Regions from separate parts of the Mesorhizobium sp. WSM4904 genome, predicted to be linked through region 1. Evidence: riboswitches for the same ligand, from Rfam matches in the RefSeq annotation. Region 1 holds a riboswitch; each other region holds the start of a gene.

The links. A riboswitch is a leader RNA that binds a small molecule or an ion and turns the genes downstream of it on or off. The one in region 1 is predicted to bind thiamine pyrophosphate.
Region 2: another riboswitch for thiamine pyrophosphate. It lies ahead of thiC (phosphomethylpyrimidine synthase ThiC); the one in region 1 lies ahead of thiB (thiamine ABC transporter substrate binding subunit).
Region 3: another riboswitch for thiamine pyrophosphate. It lies ahead of thiC (phosphomethylpyrimidine synthase ThiC); the one in region 1 lies ahead of thiB (thiamine ABC transporter substrate binding subunit).

The regions. Positions count from the first base shown of each region.
Region 1 covers NZ_CP121354.1:1,708,034-1,714,866, reverse strand. Annotated here, with positions in the region: gene QAZ47_RS08050 (M48 family metalloprotease) at 1-577, opposite strand, end outside; gene thiQ (thiamine ABC transporter ATP-binding protein) at 731-1,516, opposite strand; gene thiP (thiamine/thiamine pyrophosphate ABC transporter permease) at 1,513-3,135, opposite strand; gene thiB (thiamine ABC transporter substrate binding subunit) at 3,376-4,386, opposite strand; TPP riboswitch at 4,430-4,544, opposite strand; gene QAZ47_RS08030 (thiamine diphosphokinase) at 4,679-5,323, shown strand; gene QAZ47_RS08025 (ABC-F family ATP-binding cassette domain-containing protein) at 5,325-6,833, shown strand, end outside.
Region 2 covers NZ_CP121354.1:1,218,830-1,225,662, reverse strand. Annotated here, with positions in the region: gene QAZ47_RS05780 (hypothetical protein) at 1-1,325, opposite strand, end outside; gene QAZ47_RS05775 (metallophosphoesterase) at 1,328-2,665, opposite strand; gene QAZ47_RS05770 (hypothetical protein) at 3,157-3,420, shown strand; TPP riboswitch at 3,738-3,854, shown strand; gene thiC (phosphomethylpyrimidine synthase ThiC) at 3,958-5,793, shown strand; gene thiO (glycine oxidase ThiO) at 5,790-6,791, shown strand; gene thiS (sulfur carrier protein ThiS) at 6,760-6,833, shown strand, end outside.
Region 3 covers NZ_CP121354.1:3,668,040-3,674,872, forward strand. Annotated here, with positions in the region: gene QAZ47_RS17440 (NAD(P)-dependent oxidoreductase) at 1-308, shown strand, start outside; gene QAZ47_RS17445 (aspartate aminotransferase family protein) at 331-1,800, shown strand; gene QAZ47_RS17450 (hypothetical protein) at 1,809-3,041, shown strand; partial or broken gene QAZ47_RS17455 (FkbM family methyltransferase) at 3,038-3,793, shown strand; TPP riboswitch at 3,886-4,002, shown strand; gene thiC (phosphomethylpyrimidine synthase ThiC) at 4,107-5,951, shown strand; gene thiO (glycine oxidase ThiO) at 5,985-6,833, shown strand, end outside.

The sequences.
Region 1 (6,833 bases):
TGCGCGAGAACTGCGCCAGCCTCAGCTTGCCGCGGATGAGTGCTGCCTTGGCGGTCGGGCTGTCGCCGAGCACATCGGAAACGACCTTGGTCGCCAGCCCTTCCTCGGCCTCGAGCTGCTGCCGCTGCAACCCGTGATTCGCGGTGACGTGGCCCATCTCATGCGCGATGACGGCGGCAAGCTCGGAGGAGTCGTTGGCCAGAGCCAGCAGTCCGCGCGTCACGTAGAGGTAGCCGCCGGGCAGCGCGAAAGCGTTGACGTTGGGCGAATTGAGGATGGTGATGCGATAGGTCTGGGTCGGGTTGGCCGACACCACGGTCAGGTTGCCGACGACCTTGGCCACCATGCGCTCGAGCTTCGGATCGGAATATTCGCCGCCATAGGTGGCGAGAATCCGCGGATGCTGCGCCTTCGCCATGTCGGCGAGCTTGGCGTTGGCGACGACGTTGTCGACCGTGATCGGCTTGTCCGAGGGCTGGAAGCCGGATTCCTGGACGTCGGGCGGCGTGAACATCTGGCAGCTCGCCAGCGCCACGGCAAAGCCCGCCAACGCAAAGAATCGCGTCAGCGGCTTCATCCATACTTTCTCCGCGCCGGTCGTCAGATCGGCTTCCTTTCGAAATCTTTCGGCAAATCACGGCCCACCCGGACCAGCATGGCCGGACCTAGCCACACTCCCCCGGACAAGGCAAGCAAACGCCGGATCACCCGTTGCCGGTTTGGGCGTAAATTATGTCCGCTTCCGGGCAATATGTTGTGATACGGCAACGCTGCCGCCTTGATCGCCGATATAGCGCCGGAAGGCGTCCGGACCAGAGCGGTCGAAGAAATCCGCGGCCGGCCCGGTCGCGGCGATCATGCCTTCGTCCAGAAACGCCATGTTCTCGCCGATGCGGCGGGCATCTTCCGGCTGGTGCGTGACGAAAAGCACGGTCATCTGCCGCTCGGCGTGGATGCCGGCCACGAGATCGAGCATGTCGTCGCGCAGCGCCGGACCGAGCGAAGCGAAAGGCTCGTCGAGCAGAAGCACCGGACGATCGCGTAGGAGCACCCTTGCCAGTGCGACGCGCTGCCGCTCGCCGCCGGAAAGCTCGCGCGGCAGCCGCTTCTCCTTGCCGGCAAGGCCAACCCGCGCCAGCGCCTCCGCGACCGCGTGGCGGTCGGCGGCAGTGAGCTTGAGCGACGGCGAGCGGCCGAGCCCGACATTGCCCTCGACCGAAAGATGGGCAAACAGATTGTTTTCCTGGAACACCATCGATACCGGTCGCGCCGAAGGCGGCGCATCGTCGACATCGATCCCGCCGATCAGCACCTTGCCGGCGCCGGGCAGCTCGAAGCCGGCGACCAGATTGAGCAGCGTCGACTTGCCTGAACCGCTCGGCCCCATGATGGCGGTGATCTTGCCGGCGGCGAATTCGGCATCGAAGCGGAACGAAGCCTCGCCATAGCTGAACGAAACATCGTCCAGCGTGACGGCCAGTGCCGTCTCCGTCGCTATGCCATTGCTCGTCGTCATGCCTTTGCTTCCCGCCCGAGCCAGTCGGCGGCGACAACCAGCATCAGGCAAACGAGGCCGAGCAGCAAGGCAAGCCCCGCGGCGTCGGCGGTCCGGTAGCTGCCCATGCGCGCGAGCAGGAGATAGGGCAAGGTCTGCACCGAATCGCTGCCGAACAGCGCGATCACGCCGAGATCGCCAAGCGACAGCGCCATGGCGAAGGCGAAGCCGGTGGCCAAAGGCCGCCGGAGCGACGGCCAGTCGACCAGGCGCAGCCGGTTCCAGCCGTAAATGCCGAGCGCCAGGCAGAGCCGCTCGTGACGCTCGCTCGCCGCGTCATAGGCCGGGCGAACGGCGCGGATGGCGAAGGGCATCGCCATCACCGCGTTGACGGCGACGACCATGACGGGCGCGACGGCGAAGACATCCGTGACGCCGCGCAAGGCCAGGAACCAGCCGGCGCCGACCACGATCGGCGGCACGACGAGCACGAAACCGGCGCCGGTATCGGTGGCATGTTCGAGCAGCGACATGGCGCCGCCCGCGCGCCGCCGCAAGGCCAGCGCACGCCGGGCCGCGATGAGCGAGAGCGACAGCGCCACCGAAAGCAGCGCCGAGAGGAAAGAGAGCGCGGCGCTGGTGAGCGTCGCACGGCGCACGGCCTCCTCGCCGGCCAGCCGTCCGAGATCGGCCTCCAGGCCGGCCAGCACGGTCGCCGCCATCGGCCCGGCGACGAACAGCAAGGTAAGTGCGATCAGACCGGCGTTCACCATCGTTTCAGCCTTGCCCGCCGAAAGATAGCGGCGTGGCGCCACCGGCAGATTGGCGTCGCCGACCGTATTGGCGCCAAGCCGCATCAGTGCCGTGACCACTACGAAGGTCAGACCGATCTGCAGCAGCGTCAGAACCACGGCCCTAGCCGGATCGAAATCGAAACGCAGCGCCTGGTAGATCGCGACCTCCAGCGTCGTGGCGGCGGGCCCGCCGCCCAGCGTCAGCACGATGGTGAAGGAGGTGATGCAGAGCATGAACACCAGTCCGGCGACGCCCGGCAGTGCGGCGCGCAGCGCCGGCCATTCGATCAGCCGCAACGCCGGCCAGGCCCCCATGCCGAGCTGGCTCGCCAGCCGCCACTGGTCGGCGGGCACCGTGCCGAGCGCCTCCAGGAACAGACGCGTGGCCAGAGGCAAATTGAAGAAGACATGCGCGATCAGAATGCCGGACAGGCCGTAGATGCCGGGCCACTCGCCGCCGCCAAGGCTGCCGAGAGCGCCGGCAAAATAGCCGGCATGGCCGTAGAGTGCCAACACGCCGAGCGCGGCAACGATGGCCGGCAGCGCCAGCGGCACGGCGAAGAGCTGCAGGATCAGCCGACGGCCGGGAAACTCCGGGTGCCGGGACAGGGCACGCGCCACCAGCAGCGCCGGCGCGACCGACAGCAATGTCGAAAGCAACGCCTGCCAAAGCGTGAAGCGGGCGACACGGAGGAGATAGCCGTCAAAGGCGACGAGAGCGCCGGACGGGTCGCGCGCGCCTTCGAGGATGAGCCCGACGAAGGCGCCGCCGATGAGCATGGCGATTGCCGCAAGGGCGATGATGCCGGCGGTGACGCGGGAGTCAGGGCGCGGCGAAGATTGCACGCTGCACCATTGGGATTCGAGCTAACGAACGCCGTGTTCCTTCGCGCCCCCCTCTGTCCTGCCGGACATCTCCCCCACAAGGGGGGAGATCAGCAGCGTCGGCGCCCTGCTCATTCCTGCAACGTTGCCAATTGGCGAAATCGCCGATGACAGCCAATCTCCCCCCAAGTGGGGGAGATGTCCGGCAGGACAGAGGGGGGCGCCGTAGAGCGATCATCTTCGATAGATAGCCAAAGCCGCCTACTTGCTCATCGCCGCCAGCCATTCGTCCACCCAGGCCTTGCGGTTTGCCGCGACCTCTTCCGGGCTGAACAGCAGGGTCTTGGTCGGCTTCACCAGTTTGTCGAAGGCCGGGTTGAGCGGCTTGTCGGTCTTGCCGGCCGGGAACATCCAGTTGGTCTCCGGGATGACGTCCTGGAATTTCGGTCCGGTCATGAAGGCGATGAACTTTTCCGCCAGCGGGTTCTTCGCGCCGGTCGTCGTGACGCCGGCGACCTCGATCTGCAGATACTCGCCCTCCTCGAAGGACGCGGCCTGGTAGCGTTCGGTGTTCTCCGCCACCATGTGGTAGGCTGGCGAGGTGGTGTAGGACAGCACCATCGGCGCCTCACCCTTGGTGAACAGGCCGTAGGCCTCGCTCCAGCCCGGCGTCACCGTGAGCACCTTGGATTTGAGCTTGGCCCAGGCCTCCGGTGCCTTGTCGCCATAGACCGACTTCACCCAGAGCAGCAGGCCGAGGCCCGGCGTCGAGGTGCGCGGATCCTGGATGACGATCTTGTCGGCGGCACCACCCTCGACCAGCTCCTTCAGGCTTTTCGGCGGGGTCTTCAGCTTCTCGGTGTCGTAGACGACGGCGAAATAGCCGTAGTCGAAGGGCACGAACGTGTCGTCCTTCCAGCCTCCGGGCACATTCAAATCTGCAACGGCGCCATGCGGCGCGAAAAGGCCGCTTGCCTTGGCGTCCGCGGTCAGGTTGGTGTCGAGGCCGAGCACGACGTCAGCCTTGGTGCCGGCGCCCTCCAGCTTGACGCGGTTGAGCAGCGCCACGCCGTCGGCGACCGAGACGAATTCGAGATCGCAGCCGCATTCGGCCTCGAATTCCTTCTTCACCGCGGGTCCCGGACCCCAGTCGGCGGTGAAGCTTTCATAGGTATAGACGGTGAGCTTGTCCTTCGCCTCGGCAGGCCCGGCGGCTGCCAAAAGCGAAACGAGGCCTGTTGCGAGGATAAGCTGGGACAATAGTGAGCGCATCGGCGCCTCCTTCGTTCGCGTGACAAGGAATTGAGGCGTCGGATGGTCCGAAACGTCTAATCCCTCCGCCGGTACAAACCGGATCAGGTTCGGCGGGTTGGCATTGTCGCCTCTCAGCCGGTTCGCGAAGTCAGCGTCCGGCACCCCGTTAGAGCGCTTCGAGACATAGGCCCGGCCGATGCGGCGCGCAAGCGGAAGTTTGCCGGGCATCCGATGACTTCGGAACGCAGCGCTATCCGTTTGGATGCGCCTGGCTTCCGTTTCGCGGGCGGGGCTGGTAAGGGCGACGCCCATGGGAACATTCACCATCCTGCTTGGCGGCGAGCTCGTCCGCACGCCTCGGCTCGATCGCCAGATCGAAGGCTCCCGCGTCATCGCCGCCGACGCCGGCATCGGTCATGCCCGCATGCTGGGCCTCGTACCGGAGCTATGGGTCGGCGACTTCGATTCGGTGCCGCCGAACCTGCCGGAGGATCTCGCCGCCGTGCCGCGCAAGATCTTTCCGGCCGAAAAGGACATGACCGACGGCGAGCTCGCCATCGCCGAGGCGCTCGCGCGCGGCGCCACCAGCCTGGTGCTGGCCGGCGCCTTCGGCGGCAAGCGCGCCGACCATGCCTTCCTGCATCAGGCGCTTGGGCATCGGCTGGCCGAGGCGGGCACGACGGTACTGCTGACCAGCGGCGCGCAGGAGGGCGTCCCCATCCTGCCGGGCAAAGCCGCCTTCGATTACGCCGACGGAACGCTGTTCTCGGTGCTCGGCTTCTCCGAACTCGCCGGCCTGACGGTCTCCGGCGCCAAATGGCCGCTCGACCGTGTCGAGGTGGCGTTTGGTTCCTCGCTCACTATATCGAACGAGGTCAAGGGCCGGCTCGAGATCGCGCTCGAGAGTGGCCGGGCGCTGCTGCTCGCCCACCCCTATCCTCTTGCCGAAAGCTGACATGGCTCCGCCTCTTCTCAATCTCGACGGCATAAAATTGACCTTTGGCGGCACGCCGCTGCTCGACGGCGCGTCGCTGAGCGCTTCCGCCGGCGAGAAGATCGCGCTTGTCGGCCGCAACGGTTCGGGCAAGTCGACGCTGCTCAAGATCGCCGCCGGGCTGGTCGAGCCGCAGGACGGCGAGGTGTTCCGCCAGCCATCGGCGACGGTCCGCTATTTGCCGCAGATGCCCGATATGGATGGCTTCGCCAGCGTGCGCGCCTATGTCGAGGCTGGTCTCGGGCCGGCCGACGACCCGCATCGCGCCACCTATTTGATGGACCATCTCGGCCTCACCGGCGAGGAACGGCCGAGCGACCTTTCCGGCGGCGAAGCGCGCCGGGCCGCGCTTGCCCGCGTCATGGCGCCCGAACCCGACATCCTGCTGCTCGACGAGCCGACCAACCACCTCGACCTGTCGGTCATCGAATGGCTGGAAGAGGAGCTTGCCCGCACCTCTTCGGCCGTGATCCTGATCTCGCACGATCGCCGCTTTCTCGAGCGCGTCTCGCGCGCCACGGTCTGGCTCGACCGCGGCCAGACCCGGCGGCTGGACAAAGGCTTCGCGCATTTCGAGGAATGGCGCGACCAGGTGCTGGAAGAGGAGGAGCGCGAGCAGCACAAGCTCGGCCGCCAGATCGTGCGCGAGGAGCACTGGCTGCGCTATGGCGTGACCGCCAGGCGCAAGCGCAATATGCGCCGCCTCGGCGAGCTGCAGGCCATGCGCCAGCGCTTTCGCAGCCATCGCGGCGCCGAGGGCACGGCGACCATGGTGGCGAGCGACGCCGCCGAATCCGGCAAGCTGGTGATCGAGGCCAAGGGGATCGACAAGAGCTTTGGCGACTTGACCGTGGTCAAGGGGTTCTCGACCCGCATCCAGCGCGGCGATCGTGTCGGCCTGGTCGGACCGAACGGCGCCGGCAAGACGACTCTTCTGAAAATGCTGACCGGCGAGCTGACGCCGGACGATGGCTCGGTGCGGCGCGGCGTCAATCTGGAGATCGCGACGCTCGACCAGAAGCGCGAGGCCGTCGACCCGCAGGAGACGCTGGCGCACTACCTGACCGACGGACGCGGCGAGAACCTTGTGGTCAACGGCGAGCAGCGCCACGTCGTCTCCTACATGAAGGATTTTCTGTTCAAGCCGGAGCAGGCTCGCACGCCGGTGCGGGAGCTTTCGGGCGGTGAGCGCGCGCGCCTGCTGCTGGCCCGGGTGCTGGCGCGGCCGGCGAATCTTCTGGTGCTCGACGAGCCGACCAACGACCTCGACATGGAGACGCTTGAGCTGCTGCAGGAACTGGTCGCCGGCTTTGCCGGGACGGTGATCCTGGTAAGCCACGACCGCGATTTCCTCGACCGCACCATCACCAGCGTGATCGCGCCGGACGGCGGCGGGCGTTGGATCGAATATGCCGGCGGCTATTCCGACATGCTGGCGCAGCGCGGCGGCTCGAAGCTCGAGGATGGCAAG
Region 2 (6,833 bases), 490 kb from region 1:
ATCTGGCACGCTTTCAGAAAAGCCCATCCCTGTTTCCGGGCGATCGACCTCTTCAGATTTGAAGCATCCGCCTTGCTCATGGGCCGGCGCTTAATTTCCGGGTTCATGAGCGCGAGCGCCAGCCCTTCGGCATAAGGGCGCGCTTTTCGATCAAGAAGGAATTGCTGCTGATCCGCCGTCCTCAAATTCACGGAGAGGAATTCACGTGCTGCATCAGCAAGTGCCACAAGCTCTTCTCTGCCCTCGGAATGACCCGATATGATAACCCGCTCGATGATGTCATTGACGGAAAGCCGCCCCAGCCGGTTTTTGAGCGAAAACGCGCTGAGCGCATCGTTGCGCTCGAGATCACTCCGCAGATGGTCAGGAAGCGCATAGTACAGCCGAAGCGACGACACGTTCTCGCACAGCGTGGCGAACTCCCTCGGATCGACTGAATCAAGATTCTCGACGTCCCGGTCAGCATTCGAGAGCGACTGGCCGGGTATGATCGTCCGGATCGTGTCGTAGAGGCCGCCGATGTAGGCGAGGACCCATTTCACGTTGCCGCGCGTCTTTCTCACCAAGGTGTTCAGGAACTGCTGTTGGAGCGGTGTCAGTGCTTCACAGTCGTCAATCAGTATCTTGAAGAAGGGCGCCCTGTCACCGGCGAAAGATGGGCCATTTAAAAGTGGAGTGATCGCGGTCGCGACCTTGTTAATGATCGCGCCAGGGTCTGTTGCTCTGAAGCCGGTCGCTCCGGCATCGGCGGCAAAGAAGAACGCGTTGAAGCATTCGTCGACGTACCGGGTTATCCCACCCCGCAGCTCATCGATGCTGAAGAAGTCGAGACGGGCAGGTTGGGGTATGAAGTGCAGCACTTCGCGATGCAGTGCCAGGGCGACGTCCCTATCTTCGGAGGCCCGGTATTTCAAGTGGCCGTCGCGTCTGAGCTGGCCGATGCTCTCGAGCAGGCGTTCGACTATCTTCAGCTCCAGATAGTGAGAGAAGATTACGAATTGCCGCGGGATCACGGCGGCCGTGTCGAAGCGTATCCGCTCCGGAATGAGGTTCAGAACGGCGTTGTCGATTAGGGGCGAGAATGTCTCATTGAGCTGGAAGAAGACGCCATACCAAGCGAGCTTGCCGACTTGGTCCGAGAGACTTTTGTCTTCAAGAATATGGACTGTGGAAAGCGAGCGAAGAATGCTGGTCTTGCCGCTGCCTCTCGTCCCTGCGACGAAGACCGGCTTGGCGGCGGCAGAAATCAACGCCGACTTCTGACTGAACCACAGTATCGGGCGGCTTTCGTACTCGATCCTGTTGGGGCCGAACGGATTCTCCATCGCTATTCGTCCCTTACCTTAATGCGCCAAGCCGAGTTTGCCTTGGTGAGGCCGTCTATCTCGATGAAGCGCGCCGCTTGGAGCATCAGAAGAGAGTCTTCCAGATCTAGCCCGAGCTCGGCGGAGGCAGCAATCTCAGTGATCTCGTCCCAGAAGAGTAACCCATTCCCGCGCCTGGTGGCATGGTCGCGCAGTCGGCGCAGCAGGTCAAACGTGTCGTTGTTCAGAAAGGCCTTGCCGTTGGACATGGTCGAAATAAAGCAATGTTCGCCTTCCATGACCGTCCCGTCGGCGACATTGGTGCGGTAGGGTATAAGTCGGATGCCGACGAGCTCTCCCTGATCGGTCGTGAAGAAGACGAGCTCATTGAAACCTGACTGTATCTCTGGTGCTGAGATGCAGATCAATTTGCCGTCCGGAAACCTTGGATCGTTGACGATCTCGACCGGATCAGCATGTATGTGTCCATGCAGGTAGACGATAGGCTTGTTGCCCTGCAGCAGCTGAGTTCTGACAAATCCGCTGTTGAGCATCTCCGCGTATGGCGTAATGCGCGGAGTCTTTTGTGGCAGCAGATTGTGATGGCCGATTATGATGCCGTAACGCATGTCGGGCTGCTGGAGCAATTCCTGTAGGCCTGCAAGCATCTCACGCGAGATGTATGGCGTGTCCATCTGACCGTAATACTCGTCGTCGGACGCCTCCTTGTCTGGATCGCTGGGAGGTGTCGCGGGCGAATGTCCCGAGATGTCCGGCGAGCCGAGATCTAGAGGCTCTGTAGAAGGACTGAGTGCCTCGAGACGATCACGAAGGAACGCGGGAAGGTTTTGAAGCTCCCAACTGCCTATCGCTGTGTTGACGAGGATGAAGTTTGCGCCTGCGGATCCTGTCGGAAGTCTGAAGTGCACGGGTTGGTCCACGGGAACGGTCTGCCAACCCAAGCGGGCGGCTAAACTCGCCATTTCGCTGAATTTCTCAGTCGGTCCAAGTTCGCGCGCGTCATCACGGTTCACATCGTGATTTCCCGGTACGAATATCAACGGAAGCGCCTTTGAACTGCGTCCCTGTGCGCGGCAGAGCAACGTGAAATGCTGGAATGCCGAAGCAATGAAGGTCTTGTCGCCACGGCTCGTGAAATCCCCCATGAAGGCGATCGAATCCAAGGGCTTCGAAGTCGTCAGCCGCCGAAGTTTCGTCAAGACGGCACGCAGCGAAGACGCGCGTAGCTTCTGCGTTATTTTCGGAGCGAACTTGCTATCCTTGGCATCGATGTTGCTAGAGGAAGGATGCCAGTCCGGATAGTGAATATCGCCTACTTGAAGGATTCGCACCCGCCGCATAACTCGCCCCCCTGCCGAGAGCCATAGACTAATCCGTTCGCTTTTGCCAAGCGCGAACGATCATCCGCAGTGTCCTTAACGAGGTAGCCTGCACTTTTCGAGAATTGCCACGGCGGCTATTTTTCGGCTGTGAAGCACACGAGACCCGTGACGTGAGACCCAGTTGCTCAATGCCCAGTTGCTCAATGAGCTTTCTTACGAATAAGGGAGAATTTCCGCGGCCGGACTATCTCTGAGCGAGCGTGCATGACTGCCAACGGAAGGTCTTGCACGCACCCTTGCGATCTTGAGCAATGGTCGCCATGACTTTCTTCTTGCAGGCTTTTGAGTGGCCCAGCCTGCGATCACCAGACCCCACCGATTCTAAAGAGCGTGGCAGATGGGATAGTCGAGGTTGCCCGTGCACAGTCACGCTCAGGGCTTGCGCCGCCCAGAGGACACGCTGAAAAGGCAGATTGGGGCGCAAGCACGCCATTCACGAGAGGTTCGACATGAAGACCATGCAAGAAAAAGACATTCCGGCATTCGTACAAGCAGTTGTGGACGCCGGCTGCAAAATTTGCGCGATTGGCAACTTGGGATACGTCTTTGGCGATGCTGATTTCACGCCAGCGCAACGGAGGGCCGTCGAGCCACAGCTGCGTAGGATTGCTGAAATCTACGGCGAACGCGATCATCTCATGAACGAGATAGCTGTATATCTGCGGTCGATCGGACGCCATGTCGAGGTTGAGCCGAAGACAGGTATTTCCTGATGGCCGTGATCGCGAGAAGCCGTCTTCCAACCTCTGAATCCTAAAGGAGGTGACCCCCAAGGCCGTTCGTCACCTTCGACCAGAATAACCACATCCGTGACCGCCTGAGCTACTTGGTCGATACGCGCACATGGCCAATACAGTTTCTCCATCCTTCACGAAGCGAATGAGGCTTTGGCCATTCAGCCCCGGTCTACGGGGCGTGACTTGTCCCCGATGCATGCGCGAGCTCTCCGCCCGGCTGGCCGCCGGTCGTCGCCACCGGCCGAAGGCGCCCGAATGCGCTTGACAAGATAGCGTCAGCCCGTTCAACCTAAGGCATTCACCAGGGGAGTCCCGGCAAGGGGCTGAGATACTGCTGGCTTTCGCGGCGCAGTGACCCGTTGAACCTGATCCAGTTCATACTGGCGTAGGGACGGTGCAAGCGCTTTGCGGGAGTTTACGCCCGAGGTCCTGTTGCAGCAGGTCTACAGAAGCGTCTTTTCATCCTTCCGGCACAGAACTGGGTCTCCAATGCATGAGCAAAGGAGCCTCACGATGAATGCCCTCACCCCCGCCGTATCGACGGGACCACTGCCCGCCTCGCGGAAAATCCACAAGCCCGGCGTCCTCTACCCGCAGATCAGGGTGCCGATGCGCGAGATTTCCGTCCATCCGACGGCCGGCGAACCGCCCGTCACCGTCTACGATCCGTCCGGCCCCTACACCGATCCATCAGTCGAAACCAGCATCGAAAAAGGCCTTGCCCGGCTTCGCCACGAATGGGTCACGGCGCGTGGCGATGTCGAAGCCTATGACGGCCGCCACGTCCGGCCGGAAGACAATGGATTCGCCACCGGCGAGCGCCTGACACCGGAATTTCCGATACGCAATCGGCCGCTCAAGGCCAAGCAGGGCAAGGCGGTGACCCAACTTGCCTATGCGCGCGCCGGCATCATCACGCCAGAAATGGAGTTCGTAGCCATCCGCGAGAATCTCGGCCGCGAGGTGATGCGCGGCAAGCTGCAACGCGACGGCGAAGCCTTCGGCGCGGCGATCCCAGATTTCGTCACACCCGAATTCGTGCGCGACGAGGTGGCGCGCGGGCGCGCAATCATTCCCGCCAACATCAATCATCCCGAGAGCGAGCCGATGATCATCGGTCGCAATTTTCTGGTCAAGATCAACGCCAACATCGGTAACTCGGCTGTCACATCGTCGATGGCCGAAGAGGTCGAAAAAATGGTCTGGGCTATCCGCTGGGGCGCGGACACGGTGATGGACCTGTCGACCGGCCGCAACATCCACAACATCCGCGACTGGATCGTGCGCAATGCGCCGGTGCCGATCGGTACGGTGCCGCTCTATCAGGCGCTGGAAAAGGTCAACGGCATCGCCGAGGATCTGAACTGGGAGGTCTACCGCGACACGCTGATCGAGCAGGCCGAGCAAGGCGTCGACTATTTCACCATCCACGCCGGCGTGCGGCTGCACTACATCCCGCTGACCGTCGACCGGGTCACGGGCATCGTCTCGCGCGGCGGCTCGATCATGGCCAAATGGTGCCTGCACCATCACCGGGAGAGCTTCCTCTACGAGCATTTCGAGGAGATCTGCGACATCGCCAGAGCCTATGACGTCTCCTTCTCGCTCGGCGACGGCCTTCGTCCCGGTTCAATCGCCGATGCGAACGACGCGGCGCAATTCGCCGAACTGGAAACACTTGGAGAACTCACCAAGATTGCCTGGGCAAAGGACTGCCAGGTGATGATCGAAGGCCCGGGCCATGTCCCCATGCACAAGATCAAGCAGAACATGGACAAGCAGCTCGCAGTGTGCGGTGAGGCGCCGTTCTACACGTTGGGGCCGCTGACGACCGACATCGCGCCGGGCTATGACCACATCACCTCAGGGATAGGTGCCGCCATGATAGGCTGGTTCGGCACCGCAATGCTTTGCTACGTCACGCCGAAAGAGCATCTCGGCCTTCCCGACCGCAACGACGTCAAGATTGGCGTGATCACCTACAAGATAGCCGCCCATGCAGCCGATCTGGCGAAGGGCCATCCGGCAGCGAAAACCAGGGATGATGCCCTTTCGCGCGCGCGCTTCGAGTTCCGCTGGGAGGACCAGTTCAACCTGTCGCTCGACCCCGAAACCGCACGGTCCTTCCACGACCAGACCTTGCCCAAGGAGGCGCACAAGCTGGCACATTTTTGTTCGATGTGCGGGCCGAAATTCTGCTCCATGCGCATTTCCCACGACATCCGTGCCGAGGCCCAGAAGGAAGGCATGGCGGCAATGGCGGCAAAATACCGGGAGGGCGGCGATCTCTACATGCAGGCGGACGAGACTGGCGTACCGGTCGTGCCAGAGGCTCCCAAACCATCATGAGGGTGCTCGTCAAAGGGGCCGGCGTTGCCGGCCTCACCGTCGCTTTCGAACTCGCCGCCCGCGGCGCGACGGTCACCGTCGCCGAGATGCGGCATGGCCTTGGTGGCAACGCGTCGTGGTTCGCCGGCGGCATGCTGGCGCCATGGTGCGAGCGCGAAAGCGCGGAGCAGCCGGTGCTGGATCTCGGACGCGATGCTGCCGACTGGTGGGATGCGGTGCTGTCGGGTCAGGTGACACGGGCCGGGACATTGGTCGTGGCCGCGCCGCGTGATGCCGGTGAGCTTGACCGGTTCGCCAGTCGCACGTCAGGGCATCGGCGCGTCGATGAAAACGAAATTGCGCTCCTGGAACCCGACCTCGCCGGCCGCTTCCGGCGTGGATTGCTCTTCCCCGACGAGGCTCACCTCGACCCACGCCCGGCGATGGCGGCACTTCATGACAAGCTTGCGACCATGGGTGTCAAATTCCACTTCGGCTGCGACGCCCGGCCTGTTTCGGGATTCGCCCGTCAGATAGACTGCATGGGAATGGCAGCGGCCGATGACAGGCTGCGCGGTGTTCGCGGCGAAATGCTGATCCTTCGCACGCCTGATGTCTCGCTGTCGCGGCCGGTCCGTTTGCTTCATCCACGCTTTCCGCTTTATGCCGTGCCGCGCACCGATCACCGTTTCATGATCGGAGCGACGATGATTGAAAGCCAGAGCGCCGGACCGGTGACGGCGCGTTCCATGATGGAGCTGCTGGGCGCCGCCCATGCCCTCCATCCGGCCTTTGGTGAGGCCGAGATCGTTGAAACCGGTGTGGGTGTCCGTCCGGCATTTCCCGACAATTTGCCACGCGTCGAAACAGACGGTGAGATCATCGCGATCAACGGTCTTTATCGTCACGGTTTTCTCCTCGCCCCCGCCATGGCGCGCCAGGCTGCCGACCTGGTTTTCAGTCAAGACAGAACCAAGGAGCATGCTCATGAAACTGATGGTCAACGGCGAGGCGCGTGAGATTGCCGCCACCACGCTGGCCGAGTTGCTTGCCGCGCTCGA
Region 3 (6,833 bases), 2.0 Mb from region 1:
CGCCGGTCAGAAAACTGCTCGGCGACCTGATCAGGCATGCCGGCTCCAAGTCGATCCTGCTGCCGACGCCGGGCTGGGCGGTCAAGCGCACGCTCGACCTGCTCGATCTCATGAACATGCCGATCATGGATCCGGAGCAGTATCTGATCGCCGACGAGGAATGCGTGCTCGACGTGTCCAAGGCCGAGCGTCAGCTCGGCTGGGTGCCGCAATATCGCGACGAGGACATGCTGATCGCCGCCTACAGCGAATACCGCGCCAAGAAGGACGGCCACGCCGTCGCCACCGAACACGTACCTGCCGAATAAGGCGACGAAGGGGGATTTCGAGATGACCGTCATTGCCAAGCCGGAACCCGGCGTGCACGCGCTGCTCGAAGCGCCGGCGCTGCTGCCCGCCACCGTCGCCAAGCCCGAGCTGATCAGCGTCGAGCAGGCCAAGGCGATGGACGTCGCCCGCATCACGGACCTGTTCAAGGCCCACCTCAACCCGGGCCAGCTGCATTTCATGAAGCTGCTCGGCTTCCACAAGGTCAAGATCGAGCGCGCCGAAGGCATGTTCTACATCGACCAGAACGGCCGCAAGATCCTCGACTTCTTCGGCGGCTTCGGCTCGCTGGCCTTCGGCCACAACCATCCGCGCATCCTCGAGGCCCGCAAGAAGTTCCAGGAGGAGAAGCGCCAGGAGATCGCCATCGCCTTCATGTCGCAATATGCGGCGGCGCTCGCGCACAACATCGCCAAGTGCTCGCCCGGCGATCTCGACATGGTGTTCCTCGGCTCCTCCGGCTCGGAGGCCATGGAAGCGGCGGTGAAGCTTGCCGAACGCGCCGCAGGCCCGAAGCGGCCGAAGGTCGTCTATGCCGAGAACTCCTTCCACGGCAAGACCAAGGGCGTGCTGGCGATCACCGACGGCCAGCTCTACCGCGCCGAGTTCAAGGTGGCGGACAATGCCGTGCGCGTGCCCTTCGCCGATATCGCGGCGGTCGAACGCCTGTTCAAAAGCGATCCGGAGATCGGCGTCATCGTGCTGGAAACCATCCAGGGCGGCGGCGGCATCATCCAGGCGCCGGCCGACTACTGGCGAAAGCTGCGCGCGCTTTGCGACCAGCATGGCGTGCTGTGGGTGGCCGACGAGGTGCAGTGCGGTTACGGCCGTTCCGGCCGTTTCTACGCCTTCGAGCACTACGGCGTCGTGCCGGACGTGACGGCGCTGGCGAAATCGCTCGGCGGCGGCAAGGCCGCGGTCGGCGCCATGATCGCCAGGCGCGATGTCTACATGAAAGCCTATGGCACGCCGAAGACGGCAATGATCCACGCCATGGCGACCTTCGGCGGCATGGGCGAGGCCTGCATCACCGCGATCGAGGCGCTGAACGTGCTCTATGACGAAGGGCTGATCGACAATGCTGCGTCGACCGGCGACTACCTTTTGCAGCGGCTGCAGACGCTGAAGGCGAAATATCCGAAGATCATCAAAGGTGTGCGCGGCAAGGGTCTTATGATCGGGCTCGAGTTCCACGATTTCTCGCAGACCTTGCCGATGGTGCTGCGTCCTGTGGTGAGTGTGCTCGACGACAAGCTGAAGGGTTCGCTCTCGGGCTTCGTCGGCTCGCTCTTGCTGCGCGACTACGACGTGCTCGTCGCCTTCACCGAGTATAATCGCAACGTCATTCGGCTCGAGCCGCCGCTGATCTGCCAGCGCGAGCATGTCGACCGCTTCGTCGACGCCTTCGACAGCCTCCTGTCGCGCGGCATCGTGGCGATCGTGAAGGATTTCGTGAAAAGCCAGGTCCGCTGAGACAGACGATGCTGACCAGGCCACCCGTCGCTCCCGCCAATCCGCTCGACCGGCTGACCGGCGCCGGTCTTGCCTGGGGCGAGGGGACTTACGCGAGATGGGCAGCCCCGATCGGCGCGGCGACCTTCTCGCTCTACATCCTGCTGACCGCCGTGACGGCCTGGTTCATGCCCGACGTCAATTGGGACATGCTGCCTTATCTGGCGATCGCCGAGGAGGGCCGCTATCCCGATCCGCAGGCGCTGCATGATTATGCCTACAGCACGATCAAGGCCGGCGTGTCGGCCGGCGACTACAAGACGCTGACCGACGATGGCGGCGGCTTCCGCAACCACATGGCGGAGAATGCCGCCGACTTCCACTCGCTGCTCGGCATGTACCGGATCAAGTTCCTCTATGCCGAAATCCTGTCGAGCCTCAGCCATGTCGTGGCGCCGGTTAAAGCGATGCGTCTGGTGCAGGTCTTCTCGGTGCTCTTGTTCGGCGCCGTCACGCTCATTTGGCTGCGCGCGGAAGGCGCGCTGGCGCTGGCGCCGGTCGCCGGCGCCATCCTGATCATGGCCGATTTCGGCGATGCGGCGCGGGCCTCGACGCCTGACCTTCTCTGCTCGGCGCTGTTCCTCGGCGGGCTGTTTGCCTATGTCCGCAAACACGAGGCAGCGACGGCTATCCTGCTTTTCCTGGCGTTCATGGCACGGCCGGACAACATTGTGTTCCTCGCCATCTTCGCCGTGCTGCTCGTGGCATTCCGGCAGAAGGCGTGGGGGGCGCTGGCCGGTTTCGCCGCCTCCTTCATCGCCTATTTCGCCATCTCGCACTGGGCCCAGCATCCCGGCTGGTGGCCGCATCTGTGGTTCTCCAGCATCGAGCAGCACTACAATATGGACAGCTTCGAACCGCCATTCTCGGTGGCCGCCTATCTCAAGGCCTTCGCCGCCTCGGTGGTGCGCGCCATTACCGTAGACAGCTGGGTCGGGATCTCGGTGCTCGCGCTCGCGGGCTGGTATGGGCTCGACCGTACAGGCTTCCGGTTCGACCGCCGCGCCGGCATCCTGCTTGCGGCGCTCGTGCTCGGCGTGCTCGCCAAGTTCACGGTCTTCCCGATCCACGACACGCGCATCTATTTCCCCAATCTTCTGCCGCCCTTCCTGATGCTCGCCGCGCCACTGATGGCGCTGTGGACCTCGGCGAGGCAAGGCCGGCACCGCGAGGCGCAGCAAGTTGCCGGAGACAAGTCATGAGCTCGGCTTCCAACCTAGCGCGCGTTCTGCTGTCGCTCGGATTGCCGGCCGGGCTGCTCGACCGCGGACCCGCGCTGCACGGGACGAAGTTCCTGGCCAAGGCGGCGCTCAAGGCGCGGTTCGGCGGCGGACGACCGTTCCAGATGGTCAATGTCGGGGCTTGCGACGGCGCGCTGTTCGATGACGTGACGCCTTGGCTGCACCGTATCAAGGGTGCTCGGGCGATGCTGGTCGAGCCGATCCCCTACAACCAGAAGCGGCTGCGCGCCAACTATCCGGATACGAGCCGCTTCGTCATCGAGCCGGTGGCGGTGACCAGGACAAAGGGCACCATCACCGTCCACACTTTCGACGCAGCCGCGCTCGAGGCCGGCACGCTGCCGATCGAGTTCATCGGCTGCTCCTCGGTCACCGACACCAATCTGATGTCCGGCAAGAACGCCTGGGGCGAGGCGGACGCCAACTTCAACAAGTTCGCGCCGCATCTGAAAGACATCGAGGTGCTGTCGGAGACATTGCAGACGCTGCTCGACCGCAATCGCATCACCCATATCGACGCTTTCCTGGTCGATTGCGAAGGCGCCGACTGAATGGTGTTCGACCAGCTCGACCTCCAGCGCTATCGCCCCGGCATGATCAAGATCGAGGTCGGCGCGCTGCCGGCTGCCGAGATCGGCCAGGTCGTCATCAAGCTCAAGACCGCAGGCTATCAGGTCGGCTTCCAGGCCGAGGACATTTGGGCTTTCGCCTGAGTTTTCGCTACCGAGCTTCCATGCACGATGGCGTTGAGCCGCAATGCCGGCCAAACGCGCTTGACAAGATGGCGCTGGCCCGTTCAACCTAAGCCATTCACCAGGGGAGTCCCGGCAAGGGGCTGAGATACTGCTGGCTTTTGCGGCGCAGTGACCCGTTGAACCTGATCCAGTTCATACTGGCGTAGGGACGGTGCAAGCGCTTTGCGGGCGTTCATGCCCGAAGACCTGTCTCAGGCAGGCAGACCGAAGCGTCTTTTCATCCTTCCGGCACAGAACTGGGTCTCCAATGCAACGAGCAAAGGAGCCTCAAATGAATGCCCTGACCCCCACCGTATCGACTGGACCGCTGCCGGCGTCGCGGAAGATCCACAAATCCGGCGCCATCCACCCGCAGATCAGGGTGCCGATGCGCGAGATCGCCGTTCACCCGACTGCCGGTGAACCGCCGGTGACGGTCTACGATCCGTCAGGCCCCTATACCGACCCCGCAATCGAAACCGATATCGAGAGGGGGCTTGCCCGCCTTCGGCAAGACTGGATCGTGGCGCGTGGCGATGTCGAATCCTATGACGGCCGCCATGTCAGGCCGGAGGACAATGGATTTGCGACAGGAGAGCGCCTGACGCGGGAGTTTCCGATCCGCAACCGTCCGCTGCGGGCCAAGGCCGGCAAGGCGGTAACGCAGCTTGCCTATGCGCGCGCCGGGATCATCACGCCCGAAATGGAATTCGTTGCCATCCGCGAAAACCTCGGCCGCGAGATCAAGCGGAGCGGGCTGCAACGGGACGGCGAGGCGTTCGGCGCATCGATACCGGACTTCGTCACACCGGAATTCGTACGCGACGAGGTGGCGCGCGGCCGCGCGATCATCCCCGCCAACATCAACCATCCCGAGAGCGAGCCGATGATCATCGGCCGCAATTTCCTGGTGAAGATCAACGCCAATATCGGCAATTCCGCCGTCACCTCTTCGATGGCCGAAGAGGTCGAAAAGATGGTCTGGGCGATCCGCTGGGGTGCCGACACGGTCATGGACCTGTCGACCGGCCGCAACATCCACAACATCCGCGAATGGATCGTGCGCAACTCGCCGGTGCCGATCGGCACGGTGCCGCTCTACCAGGCGCTGGAGAAGGTGGGCGGTGTCGCCGAGGATCTGAGTTGGGAAGTCTATCGCGACACGCTGATCGAGCAGGCCGAGCAGGGCGTCGACTACTTCACCATTCATGCCGGCGTGCGGCTGCATTACATCCCGCTCACCGTCGGCCGGGTTACCGGCATCGTCAGCAGGGGCGGCTCGATCATGGCGAAATGGTGCCTGCACCATCACCGTGAAAGCTTCCTCTATGAGCATTTCGCGGAGATATGCGACATCGCCAGAGCCTATGACGTGTCTTTCTCGCTCGGCGACGGCCTTCGTCCCGGCTCGATCGCCGATGCCAATGACCAAGCCCAATTCGCCGAGCTGGAAACGCTTGGCGAATTGACGAAGATCGCCTGGGCAAAGGACTGCCAGGTGATGATCGAAGGCCCCGGCCATGTTCCCATGCACAAGATCAAGCAGAACATGGACAAGCAGCTCGCCGTCTGCGGCGAGGCGCCTTTCTACACCCTGGGACCGCTGACCACGGACATAGCGCCGGGCTATGACCACATCACGTCCGGCATCGGCGCCGCCATGATCGGCTGGTTCGGCACGGCCATGCTCTGCTACGTGACACCGAAGGAACATCTCGGCTTGCCGGATCGCAATGACGTCAAGACCGGCGTCATCACCTACAAGATCGCGGCGCACGCCGCCGACCTCGCCAAGGGGCATCCCGCGGCGAAGATCCGCGACGACGCGCTTTCGCGGGCACGGTTCGAATTCCGCTGGGAAGACCAGTTCAACCTGTCGCTCGATCCCGAAACCGCGCGCTCGATGCACGACGAGACCTTGCCCAAGGAAGCGCACAAGGTGGCGCATTTCTGCTCGATGTGCGGACCGAAATTCTGCTCCATGCGCATCTCCCACGACATTCGCGCCGAAGCGCAGAAGGAGGGGATGGCGGCGATGGCGCAGAAATACCGCGCGGGCGGTGATCTCTACATGCCGGTCGAAACGCCCGGGGCGGAAGAACAAGCTTTGGCGCAGGACGATCAGGGGACGGACTGAGCCGTGCGCCGTGTCCTTGTCAAAGGCGCCGGTGTGGCAGGCCTCACCGTCGCCCATGAATTGGCCGCGCGGGGTGCGTCGGTCACCATTGCCGAAATTCGCAGCCAGATAGGCGGCAATGCCTCCTGGCTCGCCGGCGGCATGCTCGCCCCCTGGTGCGAACGCGAAAGCGCCGAAGAGACGGTTGTCACTCTCGGCAGAATTTCGGCCGACTGGTGGGAAAGGGTGCTGCCCGGGCTCGTGACGAGGGCCGGCACTCTCGTCGTCGCCCATGTGCGCGACGCCTTCGAGCTTGCCCGCTTTGCGGCCCGTACCCGTAATCACGAGTCCGTCGACGAAGAGGCGATCGCCGCCCTCGAACCCGATCTCGCCGGTCGCTTCCGCAAGGGCCTGTTCTTCGCCGGCGAAGCTCATCTCGATCCCCGTCGGGTTCTCGAAGCCCTCGCCAGCAAGCTGTGTGCGATGGGCGTCGTCTTCCTTTTCGAGGTGGACGAAGTGGCCCTTTCCGGCTTCGATCAGGTGATCGACTGCACGGGCATCGCGCGGGGCGAAGACGATTTGCGCGGCGTGCGCGGCGAGATGCTGATCCTCCACACGCGGGAGGTCTCGCTCACCCGGCCGGTTCGTCTCCTCCATCCGCGTCATCCGATCTATGTCGTGCCGCGGGCCGATCATCACTTCATGGTCGGCGCGACCATGATCGAAAGCGACCATGACGGGCCGATCACCGCCCGTTCGCTGATGGAGCTCCTCAATGCGGCCTACGCGCTCCATCCAGCGTTCGGTGAGGCCGAAATCATCGAGACAGGAGTGGGTGTGCGCCCCGCCTATCCCGACAATCTGCCGCGGGTGAAGCGTCGGAAGGAGGGCGCGATCACGATC